Regions from separate parts of the Halomonas sp. KO116 genome, predicted to be linked through region 2. Evidence: predicted binding sites of a transcription regulator. Region 2 holds the regulator's gene; each other region holds the start of a gene.

Region 1 (4,209 bases), 1.7 Mb from region 2:
GCGGTGCCATAACTGCCGCCGCCATATCGGCGACTTTAATTTTCCAGACCATAAACACCAGCCCAGACACCGCCATGGAGATAAAAATCGATTGAGCTAAAAAAGCCGCGGGCACGTGAACATAAATGATCCGGAAACTATTGCCCTGCTGATAATCCGCTGGGGCAAACGCCAGCCCCCACAGCGAGCCAGTGACCAGCAACAGCACCGCTGCGGCCCAAAACCAGGGCTGTAATTTGGCACTAATGCCATAGAACCACTTGGGTGATCCCAGCTTGTGTATAAAGGCCCACATAGCGTGTCCTGTCCTTAACCGTTAATACTGATACGCAGCGATGCGGCAATCGCCCACGGCGCTAACATAAGTGAGGCCGCCAGCAGCGCGCCTAAGATAGCCAAGTGCGCGGAGACACCGTCGCCCAAAATAGCCGCCTGGACCGCACCTGCGCCAAAAATGAGCACCGGAATATACAGCGGCAGCACGAGTAGCGAGAGCAGGACGCCGCCCCGCGCCAGGCCGACGGTTAACGCCGCACCAATGGCACCAATCAGGCTTAAACTCGCTGTTCCCAGCGCCAGCGACAGCGCCAACACCGCGTAGCTACCCGCAGGCAGTGCGAGCATAATGCCCAGCAGTGGCGCCATTAGTGCCAACGGCAGCCCGGTCAGCAGCCAATGCACGGCCACTTTCGCCACGCTTAATGCCGCCAGCGGCTGCGGAGCGAGTAACAGCTGTTCAAGGCTGCCGTCGTCGTAGTCGCTGCGAAACAGGCTATCTAGCGACAGCAGCGCGGCTAACAGTGCCGCCACCCATAGCAACCCCGGCGCAATCGTCGCCAACAGCTCCGGGTCGGGTGAAATAGCGATCGGAAACAGGGTGATCACCAGGGCAAAAAACACCAGCGGATTGAGCACTTCACCGCGACGTCTCAGCAGTAGCGTCAAATCACGCACCAACGTGGCCTTCACCGCGATCATCAGCCCGCCCTGGTGCTCAAGCAGTGGCACTGAAGGGGCATCCATGGCGGTGTCTGATCCATGTAGAGAGCTATCTGAAGAGCTGTGCAGCTCTGTTTTCTGCAACCCTGTTTTCTGCCACCCTGTTTCCTGCAATCCGGCCTCCTTTTACCCCAGCGCTATGCGTCTTAACAGCGATGACGCGGCTAACTCATGGTGGGTTGTTACTAGCACGCAGCCGCCCGCCTGAGCATGCCTAATAAGTTGCCTTTCAAGGGCTGCAACGCCGTGGCGATCAATGGCGGTGAAGGGCTCGTCTAGCACCCACAGCGCGCGGGGGGTCAGCGTCAATCGCGCCAGCGCCACACGGCGCTGCTGGCCTGCCGAGAGTTGACCGGCGGGCACATCTTCAAAGCCTGCCAGGCCAACCTGTTCAAGGGCATCCAGGCGCTGCTGCTCACCCTCTTGTGCCCCGCTGCCCTGTCCTCCACTGCTTTCGCCACTCAGCGCCTGATACCACGCTAAATTTTCTAACGGAGAGAGCCCCGACTTGATGCCCGGGGCATGTCCTAAATAGAGCAAATTAGCGAGAAAATGTTCACGGACACTCTGCATCGCAGCGCCATTCCAGAACAGCTCGCCTTCATAGTCGCGTAGCTGCCCGGAGAGAATTTTAAGCAGGCTTGTTTTACCACTGCCATTAGGCCCTTCAATTCGCACGATTTCACCGCTGCGAATATCGAGATCCAGCCCCTTAAACAGTGAGCGATCATCACGTTCGCAGGACAGCTGTCGGGCTTGTAGACACAGGCTCAAGAGTCTCTCCAGGCACATTGATTTCGCGTCGAACTCTACACGGAAAGCCCGTTTCTCGCCACTCACTCTATGCGGCGCTGGGTCGCAGCATGACCTCAATCAATATGGCGTAAGACCAATTACTGCTAGCACTGTATGCAAAAACAGTTCTATACTGAAACCACTGTATGAAAGAACATGCAATGGAGATTTCTCAATGACCATATCGATGGCAGCACCTACCGTTAAGCCTAACCACTTACACTCGGTTCCGCGTACCTATGCGCCGACGCCTAGCATTACTCGTCGCAATACTTATGCGCTTAAAGTGCGTGGTAACGCAATGCGTGATTGCAACTTGTTCGATGGCGATGTCATTATTATTCGGCGTTATCAGCATGATGCCCAAACAGAAACCGCCGTTGCCGAAATCAACCAGCAAAAAATCGCCTTGAAGCAGCTCTCAATCAGCCGCTTTGGCGTAGAGCTATGGCCTGAGGATACGTTGCAGCCAGCGCTATTTTTGCATAACCGTGATATTCAGGTGCTCGGCATGGTGATGGGTGTTGAATCTCATCCAAGGACTGGCCTGCAAAACAAGCCTACTATCACGGAGCATTAATGCGCTACCGGGTGCCGGAACTCCCCCTTTCGTCTTGGCAGACAACTGACATCGAAGTCGAAAAGAGTCACTTTATTACCTGGATCTGCCACGCCTTAGACATCGATGCATTCACTCGCATGCTGGCGACGGCTAAAGCCGAGCATCCCAATGCGAGCCATCACTGCACTGCCTATATTGCTGGCCCACCCGGCGAGCAAAATTTGATTGGCTTCTCTGATGATGGCGAACCTGGCGGCACCGCAGGTCGCCCAATGTATCAAGTTCTGCAGGGCAGCCAATTAGGTCAAATTGGTTGCGTGGTGATCCGCTATTTTGGCGGCACGAAGCTAGGCACCGGCGGTTTGGCCCGCGCTTACGCCCAGGCGGTTAGCCATGCTTTGGAGACGCTACCTACCCGGGAAGTGGTCGAGCGCGATCTTTATACCCTGCGGCTCGGCTTTGCCAGCGAAGCGATTGCCCGCGCCTGGTGCGAAGAGCAGGCTATCCCCATTGAGCAAGCGGATTACGATGGCGACGGTGTTCGTCTGACCATTGGTTGGCCAAGGGACAACCCACTTGACCTTTCCCCGCTAGAAAACCGCTTGAAGAGCGCTGTTGAGATTCTCTCTACACCAAAGGCATGATGCAGCAGGGCTACAGAGCCCCGTATGTCGTTGCAAGGAGCTTGCGACGCGGCAATCTCGTCCTGCGGTAGCACATAAAACCGAGATCGCCGCGCTTCGCTCGCAATGACAGAGGACTAGTTAACCAAGATACTTGATCATCACACCCGCAGCCACAGCAGAGCCAATAACCCCTGCCACATTGGGCCCCATGGCATGCATCAGCAGGAAGTTATGCGGGTTAGACTCCAGCCCCACCTTGTTGGCCACCCGGGCAGCCATCGGCACCGCAGAAACACCCGCGGCGCCAATTAAGGGGTTGATGGGCATTTTGCTGACTAAATTCATCAGCTTGGCCATTAACACCCCAGCGGCCGTGCCGATCCCGAAGGCGACAATCCCCAGCCCGAGAATGCCTAACGTTTCAAACGTCAGGAAGCTATCGGCCATTAACTTGGAGCCGACGGACAGCCCCAGAATAATGGTTACAATGTTGATCAGAGAATTCTGCGCAGTATCCGATAAACGTTCGACCACACCACACTCACGCATCAAGTTACCAAAGCAAAACATACCGAGTAGCGGAGCGGCATCGGGCAAAAACAGTGCGACCAGAATCAACAACATCAGCGGGAAAACCACTTTCTCCAGCTTGGAGACCGGGCGCAGTTGGGTCATCTTGATCTCACGCTCTTTCTGGGTGGTCAACAGACGCATAATCGGCGGCTGAATCAGTGGCACCAACGCCATGTAGGCGTAAGCGGCCACGGCAATCGCACCCAGCAATTCAGGCGCCAGTACGCTGGAGACGTAGATGGAGGTCGGGCCATCCGCACCGCCGATAATACCAATCGCGGCCGCCTGATTGAGAGAGAAGTCCATGACGCCCATCGAGGTCAGCGCCACGGCGCCAAACAGCGTCGCAAAAATACCAAACTGAGCGGCGGCACCTAAAAACAGCGTGCGCGGGTTCGCCAGCAGCGGGCCAAAGTCGGTCATTGCCCCAACGCCCATAAAGATAATCAGCGGGGCGATACCCGAGCCGATTGCGACTTTATAGAAGTTATAAAGCATGCCGTCGCTGTAGCCAACGCCCACGGCGATGTCTCGCGCAGCACGCAGCTGGTCGGGTGCGACGCCATCATGGGCGATCATCTGCAGCGACTCCCGCCATGCGTCTAAGTTCGCCAGTGGGTCAAGGGACGCACCCAGCGCTGCTGCCATCTGCTG
Region 2 (4,209 bases):
AATCCAATCCCGCTTCGGATATGCTTCAGCTAGCGCAGGAGAGAATGCCTCCCCCGTCCAGCGACGACCCCGAAATACCGCATTATCAGGCATCCCGTTGCCGATCGCGGCTCTTATATAGTGCCAACCATGGGGTGTTTTGCCACTGCCGTTGTGCTCACCAACGCCCGCGAGGCCAGACGATATCTCACACTCATACAGCACCTTCGGCCCTCGCCAACAGCGTAGCTGCTGCTGTGTGGTATCGATTTCCAACCAGATGTCCTCTACAGGGGGAAGCTCAGCGAGCTTGGGCGTTCGCATATTTTCCTTCTTCAAGTGCTGGGGGCAACGGTGCATTCATGGCAGCCACCACTACTGGGCGCAACCGCCTAACCAAATCCCGCACGGTGACCTGCTCTTGATAATCCTTTTCAGCGATATCGCGCAGTGCATCAAGGCCTGAAAGCGTAAAAATCACCGTACCAAGCATAAAGTGTAGCCGCCAAAAGCGTTCCGCGTCAGGCAAGTCGGGCGTGGCTTGACGCACTAACTCGGTGAAGCGGGTAAACACATCACCATACTCTTGCTGAATATGACGCCTAAGATGCCCCTGCGCTTGGCTATAGGCAAGGCCCAGCAAGCGCATAAACACCTTTAAACTGTTGCGCTCGGCAGGCACAGCCAGCACGGTGGTCGCCATGGTTTCGAGTAGCGTTTCCAACGGAATAACGCGCCCTGCATGCTGGGCTTCAAGTTCATCAAGCGCAGTATGAAAACGCTGGGTGAACGGGTCCAGATAGCGTGAAAACACGGCCTGAATTAAGGCTTTTTTGGAACCAAAATGGTAATTCACCGCCGCTAAATTGACGCGCGCTTTGCTAGTGATGTTGCGCAGCGATGTTTCAGCAAAACCTCGCTCAGCAAACAGCACTTCCGCGGTGTCGAGTATTCGAGTTACCGTATCAGATTGAGCCATGCCGCTCTCCGGGGAAACGAGTGTTTAAAACATAGCAAAATACTATGCCATATCGCTGGTGGGCTCAACGCTTGATTTTCTGATGAAATATGGCTGTCTATATGAGTAGAAGCTTAGTTTAAAACGATTAGGAAAAATTCGGGGCCTTTCTAGAGAGGGGGTTGACAAGACATGTACTGGACAGAGGAACATACTGTATACTTAACCACTTACCGATTAAGTCGACATTTAATTTGTTACTGTCTATTCACTATTTTTGGAGTCTGGTATGTCGCGTCCGCTAACCGCTCGCCAACAGCACGTATTTGATTTTATTGTTAAGACCATGGGCGAATTTGGCTACCCTCCGACCCGTGCTGAAATTGCGAAAGCACTGGGGTTCCGCTCACCTAACGCCGCGGAAGAGCACCTGCGCGCACTTGAGCGTAAAGGCGCTATTCGCATTATTCGCAATACGTCACGCGGTATTCGACTACCCAATCAAGAGCCCCAGGAATTAGTAGACAGCACCGCAAGCGCGTTACCCGCTGCCAATATTGAAGCCTCGCCTGCTGGCCTGCCGGTGATTGGCGAAGTAGCCGCCGGGAGCCCTATCCTAGCGGCTGAGCATATTGACCGTTACTGCCCTTTGCCAGCCGAGTACTTCACTCCTAAAGCCGATTATCTGCTGCGTGTGCGGGGCCTTTCGATGAAGGATATTGGTATTTTAGAAGGTGATTTATTGGCAGTTCACCGTACCGAGCGGGTGCGCGATGGCCAGATTGTCGTTGCGCGCCTGGATGATGAAGTAACCGTTAAGCGCTTCAAACGTCAGGGCCACCAAGTAACGCTATTTGCGGAAAATGCAGACTTTGCGCCGATTGAAATCGATCTGCGTTCACAGTCACTCGACATCGAAGGTGTCGGCGTTGGCGTCATTCGTGGCGGTAATGGCCAAGCACTGGGCTAACCACCGTCATTACTGCATGTCGATATAGCGGTGGTCATTAAAGGTGGCCACCCAGTTAGGATGATAGACCAGCAGAATACTCAGCAGCATCCCGGTAATAAACGCCTCTGAAGGCATTAGTAGAGGTAAGAAGCGTGCATACTCCTGGGCAAGATAGATAGCGTTAGGATCTGTGCCTGCCATGATAATCAGCAGCACGGCAGCCACCCCTGCCCCTAATGTTGCCAACGCAGCCCCAAAAAACCCGCAGGCAAATAAAAACACCATCAGGTTATCCGGCAGGCGGCGATCTACCAGCCGCCACACTGTGCCAATAATGGCAGCCGGAACAATGCCCGTTACCAGTACATTTGCCCCCAGCAGCGTCCACTCATTGCGGCCGATAACTACCATTGCCACATTAATGAGCACATTGCTGATCAGCGCTAATGGCGCTTTAAACACGAGTGTCATCAATACCGTAAAGACGAGATGCAGCGTTAGCCAGTCGACCGCCTGAGCGCGTAGCTGCCACATCAGCGCCACTGCCAGCGTTGCGCCTAACCAACGGTGCTGAAGAGCAGCGTCTTCCAGTAGCACTTGCCAGGGCCGCCGCCAAAGAGCCCACACCACTACGCCTAACGAGAGTAGCGAGGTGAATATCAGCGCCCAGGGCGCCAGTACACTTTGTGCGAACGACATAGCGGCTTCTCACATTATCGAGCGTTAGCTAAACACCACGGTCTTGTTGCCATGCACTAAAACCCGATCCTCAAGATGCCAGCGTAAACCGCGTGCGAGAACGGCTTTTTCCACATCACGCCCAAAGCGGACTAAATCGGTTGGGGTATGGCAGTGGCTAACGCGATGAATATCCTGTTCGATAATCGGGCCCGCGTCGAGTTCCTCGGTAACATAGTGGCAGGTGGCGCCAATCAGCTTCACTCCGCGCTGATATGCCTGGTGGTAGGGCTTCGCCCCAGCGAAAGAGGGTAAAAAACTGTGATGAATATTAATCACCCGCCCTGCATAGCGGGCGCACAGGTCAGGCGGCAGAATTTGCATATAACGCGCCAGCACGACGCAATCAGCACGTGCACTATCGATTTCTGCTTGCACCTTGGCAAATGACACTTGCTTGTTATCGGGGTCGACTGGCACATAGTGATAAGGAATGCCGTACCATTCGGTCAATGAACGCATATCGTCATGATTGGAAATGACGCCAACAATATCGCAATCCAACTCACCCGCCTGCCAGCGATAAAGCAAATCTACCAAGCAGTGTGACTCTCTAGAGACCATCAATACCACCCGGCGGCGCTGCTGTGTATCCACCAATGACCACTGCATATCGAATTCGATTGCCACCGGCTCGAACGCTGCACGTAGCGCTTCTACCGACATCCCCACTGAATCCGCCAAGATTTCGTAACGCATAAAAAAACAGCCCGTTTCTAAATCAGAGTGCTGGCTGGCTTCAGTGATAGACCCCCCTTGCTTAGCAATAAAGCTCGATACTCGGGCCACAATACCTACCCGATCAGGGCAGGACACAACTAAACGATAATAATGGGACATGTGAGCGACTCTTGACCTATTTCTAAGGTAATTATGACAAACCAACGGCTTAGGTTGCATAGTGTATCGGAAGGCCAAGGATGATTGTTAGCCGCCCCTGCCTTCCCGTATAGTTGAGTCACTACTTTTTAGGCTTTTCATAACTGATGCACTCTTCACGCGTTCAAATTCGTCCCCGTCGTCGTCCTCCGCTGCGCATGTTGCCGCTGGGGGGATGCGGTGAGATTGGCATGAATCTAACGCTCTACGGCTACGATGATCACTGGATTGTCGTCGACTGCGGCATGATGATTCGCCAGGATTTCCCCAACTCACCGCTACAAGTGCCTAATCTTGATACACCAAAATCATTAGGGATAGTCCCGAAAGCACTATTTGTTACCCACGGCCATGAAGACCACATTGGCGCCGTCGCTTGGCTCTGGCCGATGTGGAATTGTCCTATTTATGCCACGCCATTAGCCGCAGGGCTGTTACGCCTTAAATTTGCTGAACATCAACTTAGCAGCGCTGCGATTCATGTCATCGAACCAGGTGAGGCACTTGAAAGCGGGCCGTTTACGCTGCGCTACTTGTCGTTGACGCATTCAATACCCGAAAGCTGTGCCATTATGATGATGGCTGGTGGTTATCGCGTTTTACATACTGGTGACTGGAAACTTGATCCTGAGCCGCTTATCGGTTCACCGGTAAGCGCGGCGCAGTTTAGAGCGCTGGCCCCGGTCGATTTAGTGGTCGGCGA
Region 3 (4,209 bases), 1.1 Mb from region 2:
CTGAGACAGTACTTGGCAACGCCTCATAAATAGCTATACTCAAATTGTAACCACTGGTGGTCTTGTATACCCCTCACCTGATGCCAGTGGGCTGCAGTGAACCAAGCCCTTTCATGCCCGCCTCCCCCGGCGGGTTTTTTTATGCGCTACCACAACAGAGACAAAAAACGGGTGGCCCGCATGGGTCACCCGTTTTTTGGGCTGTCCTTAGCCAGGAGAATCGCTATAGCGACTACTTATAAACAGGCAGCCGTGCGCAGACGTCAGCCACTTTATCCAGCACCTTCGCTTCAATGGCGCTGGTGTCTTCGCCTTTGGCCAGGACGTCCAGAATGTCGCAGATCCAGCCAGCCAGCTGGGTACACTCTTCTTCGCCGAAACCGCGTGTGGTGACTGCCGGCGTGCCAATACGCAGGCCGGAGGTGACGAACGGGCTTTGCGGGTCGTTAGGAACGGCGTTCTTGTTGACGGTGATGTGGGCACGGCCAAGCGCCGCATCGGCGTCTTTACCGGTTACGCCCTGCTTGATCAGCGAGAGCAGGAACAGGTGGTCTTCAGTGCCGCCGGAGACGATGTCGTAACCGCGGTCGATAAACACCTTGGCCATGGCCTTGGCGTTTTTCACCACCTGCTGCTGGTAGGTTTTGAACTCAGGCGCCATGGCTTCTTTGAAGCAAACTGCCTTGGCAGCAATCACGTGCATCAAGGGGCCGCCCTGGCCACCGGGGAATACCGCCGACTGCAGCTTCTTCTCGATATCCGCGTCGTTTTCTGCCGAGAGAATCACACCACTACGCGGGCCGCGCAGCGTTTTATGGGTGGTAGACGTGACCACGTGCGCATGGGGCAAGGGGCTCGGGTAAACACCCGCCGCTACCAAGCCTGAGACGTGCGCCATATCGACCAGTAAGTAAGCGCCCACTTCATCGGCGATTTCGCGAAACTTGGCCCAATCCACAATTTGCGAATAGGCAGAGAAACCGGCAATGATCATTTTGGGCTTGTGCTCACGAGCAAGCTGGGCCACTTGGTCGTAATCGATCAGCTCTTGGTCATTGAGGCCGTACTGAATGGCATTGTAGTGCTTGCCCGAAAAGCTCGGCTTGGCGCCGTGAGTCAGGTGACCGCCAGCATCCAGGCTCATGCCTAGAATGGTGTCGCCTGGCTTAACCAGTGCCTGAAAAACGGCGCTGTTGGCTTGCGAGCCCGAATGGGGCTGTACGTTGACATAGGTAGCGCCGAACAGCTCTTTGGCGTAATCAATCGCTAGGTTTTCAGCGATATCGACGAATTCACAACCGCCGTAGTAACGCTTGCCGGGGTAACCTTCGGCGTATTTATTGGTCAGCTGGCTGCCCTGGGCTTCGAGTACGCGGGGGCTGGCGTAGTTTTCGGAAGCAATCAGTTCGATGTGGGCTTCCTGGCGCGCCACTTCTTTCTGCATGGCATCAAACAGCACATCATCGAATCCGGCAATTGACATATCACGGCTGAACATCGGCGGGAACCTCGTAACGAGAAAGGATCATCATGGAAGAAGCGAGGCCGGTATCATAACGCAGCCTGTCACTACTTTCATCGCATCCGCGTCAGGTCGTGCATGAGCGTGCTTCATGTTGTGCGAGTCAGCAAAGGTTGACCGATTGGGCAATAACGCTTTTCGGTGTCATTCCGAATAGCCTCTTCTTTGTCATTGCGAACGCAGTGAAGCAATCTCAACACTATCCGCCCATTTGCATTTTCCTTCACTCTGAAAAATACTGTATATTCATACAACACTTTAAGAGTCAGGATGCCGACAATGCCGGGCCAGTCTTCTCATTTTACCCCCGCCTTGCCGTTAAGCGCCCAGCCGCTGCCGTATTTAACCTTTTTGGGCCGCGCTGGCTTTAGTGGTTTTCCTTCGCCTGCGCAGGATTACGAGCCGTGCACGCTGGATCTCAATACCCGGCTGGTTAAAAACCCTACCCAGACGTTTTATGTCACCGCTACCGGTAACAGCATGGAGGGGTGGGGGATTTTTGAGGGCGACCTGCTTATCGTCGACCGCGGTATCGAGCCTCGCTTGGGCCACATTCTGGTCGCTATGCTGGAGGGCGAAGCGTTGATCAAACGCTACGCGCTTTACCAGGGAACGCCCCACCTCTGCTCCACCCATCCCCACTACCCGCCCTTGCCTCTTGAGGGCAGCGACTGTCAGCTATGGGGCGTGGTGCGCGCCGTTATCCATGAGTACGTACGATGATTGGCCTGGTCGACGCCAATAACTTCTATGTCAGCTGCGAGCGGGTATTTCAGCATAAGCTGGAAGGTAGACCTGTTGGCGTGATGTCCAACAATGACGGTTGTGTGATTGCGCGTTCCGCCGAGTTGAAGGCGCTGGATATTCCCATGGGTACGCCCGCCTTCAAACTCGAAGGGCTGCGCCAGCGTGGCGAGATCCACCTGCTCTCTTCCAACTATGAGCTTTATGGTGATATGTCCGCACGGCTGGCCCAACTGCTGCGTGATGCCTGCCCAGAGATTGCGCCCTACTCCATTGATGAAATGTTCGTCTATTTAGAAGGTTTCACCACCGAGCAGTGTGAAGCACTGGGGCGCAAGCTGCGTCAGCGTATTCGTCGTCATTTAGGATTGCCGGTGTGCGTGGGGCTTGCCCCTACCCATACACTCGCCAAGCTGGCTAACCACCTTGCCAAGCAAGACCCCCGCTACGAAGGCGTTTGCTTATTAAGCGGGCAGGACCACACCACGGAAGCGCTGCTAAAGCGCTCCCCGGTGGGCAGTGTGTGGGGAGTCGGTCGTCGGCTTGCTGAGCGCTTGGCGATTGGCGGCATCAATACCGCCTGGGATTTACGCGAAAGCGATGAAAAACTGCTGCGCAAGCGCTTTTCGGTGATGCTGGCTCGCACAGCGCTTGAACTGCGTGGTACTTCTTGCCTGGAAATGAACGCGTTGGAGCAGCCGCGCCAGCGCATTATGACCTCGCGCTCGTTCGGCCAACCGACCGGCGTGTTTGCCGAGGTGCACAACGCGTTGCGCCACCATGCCCAGCGTAGCGCTGAGAAACTGCGTGAACAGGGCAGCATGGCCCGTGCGGTGATGGTATTTCTCAATACCAACCGCCACCGCCGCGACCAGCCGCAGTATTTTCCTCAGGCACTGATCCCTCTACCCTCGGCCAGCGACGATACGCGGGTGATTCTTGATGCCGTACGCCAGGGGCTTGAGCAGATTCACCGTCCTCGCTTTCGATTTATGAAAGCGGGCGTGATGCTGCTCGACTTGGTGGACGCCGAGCAGCATCAGCTTTCGCTGCTGCATCCCCCGGCCCGTGAGCGTCACCCCTTCTTGATGGCCACAGTCGATCAGATCAATCAGCGCATGGGGCAAGGCACCATCAGCTTTGGCATGACCGACGCGCCTGCTGCCTGGCAGCTACGCTGTGCTCACCGTTCCAACCGCTTTACCACGCGTTGGGATGAGCTGATGAAAGTGGGCACTCACCCCGGCGCTATCGATGCGTGTACTTCGCGGACGTAACCGCTACCCTAAGAGGCCAAATGCGTAGGAAACGCCGTCCTCATGCCTCTCAATCGGCCAGATAAAGAGTACGCTCCTGCCCCTGGCTTAGCGCAACGTTGGGCCAGCCGCTATGTACAGGGCTATTTACGCCGTCAGCCGGCACTTGATTCACCCGATCCACATGCACTTAAGCGTGCACGGCGCTGGATCATTGCTTGGGCAGCGCTAGCTGGCATGATTTCCGGCACGCTGATTGGTGGCGCCGAGTGGTTTATGCGCGAATTTGCCACTGGCCACTGGGAAGCCATGAGCCTGCGGGAGCAGCTTCCCTACTGGGCGGGCTACCTGGCCGTTGCAGGTACTATTACCGCGCTGGAAATTGGCTTTTTGTACTGGAATGCGCTGCGTGGCGTAGCGAATATAACGCGCTTAGCGGGTCTACATTATGGGCAAACGGACGCACTGGAGCCCGACATTCAGTTGACTGTTCACGGTGTTTCCCGAGCGGCCTTGGAATACCCCAGCCCCGGTAGTCTTATCTATGGCGTAGACCCTCACGCCTATCTGCACGGCTGGAGATTAACTTTTAGATCGCTGCTTTACCGCTTAAAAATCAGCTTGAGCAGCTTTCTGCTGCGCCTACTGCTGCGTCGATTATTAGGCCGACTGACGCTACGCGGTTTT

Evidence for each region. The regulator LexA, encoded in region 2, represses DNA repair genes until DNA is damaged. The targets are predictions, from matches to a motif close to TACTGTNTANNTANACAGTA.
Region 1: a site for LexA is predicted at 1,903-1,922, ahead of KO116_RS17670 (LexA family protein). Genes of this name have one in related genera too.
Region 3: a site for LexA is predicted at 1,759-1,778, ahead of KO116_RS14895 (LexA family protein). Genes of this name have one in related genera too.

What each region holds. Positions count from the first base shown of each region.
Region 1 is NZ_CP011052.1:3,874,687-3,878,895, forward strand. It holds gene KO116_RS17655 (heme ABC transporter permease) at 1-295, opposite strand, end outside; gene ccmB (heme exporter protein CcmB) at 310-1,023, opposite strand; gene ccmA (cytochrome c biogenesis heme-transporting ATPase CcmA) at 1,126-1,773, opposite strand; gene KO116_RS17670 (LexA family protein) at 1,970-2,374, shown strand; gene KO116_RS17675 (IMPACT family protein) at 2,374-3,000, shown strand; gene KO116_RS17680 (sodium ion-translocating decarboxylase subunit beta) at 3,121-4,209, opposite strand, start outside.
Region 2 is NZ_CP011052.1:2,161,354-2,165,562, reverse strand. It holds gene KO116_RS10060 (L,D-transpeptidase) at 1-303, opposite strand, end outside; gene KO116_RS10055 (TetR/AcrR family transcriptional regulator) at 281-958, opposite strand; gene lexA (transcriptional repressor LexA) at 1,227-1,907, shown strand; gene KO116_RS10045 (energy-coupling factor ABC transporter permease) at 1,917-2,588, opposite strand; gene purU (formyltetrahydrofolate deformylase) at 2,613-3,467, opposite strand; gene KO116_RS10035 (ribonuclease J) at 3,698-4,209, shown strand, end outside.
Region 3 is NZ_CP011052.1:3,230,761-3,234,969, forward strand. It holds gene glyA (serine hydroxymethyltransferase) at 233-1,498, opposite strand; gene KO116_RS14895 (LexA family protein) at 1,802-2,245, shown strand; gene KO116_RS14900 (Y-family DNA polymerase) at 2,242-3,543, shown strand; gene KO116_RS14905 (LBF_2804 family protein) at 3,586-4,209, shown strand, end outside.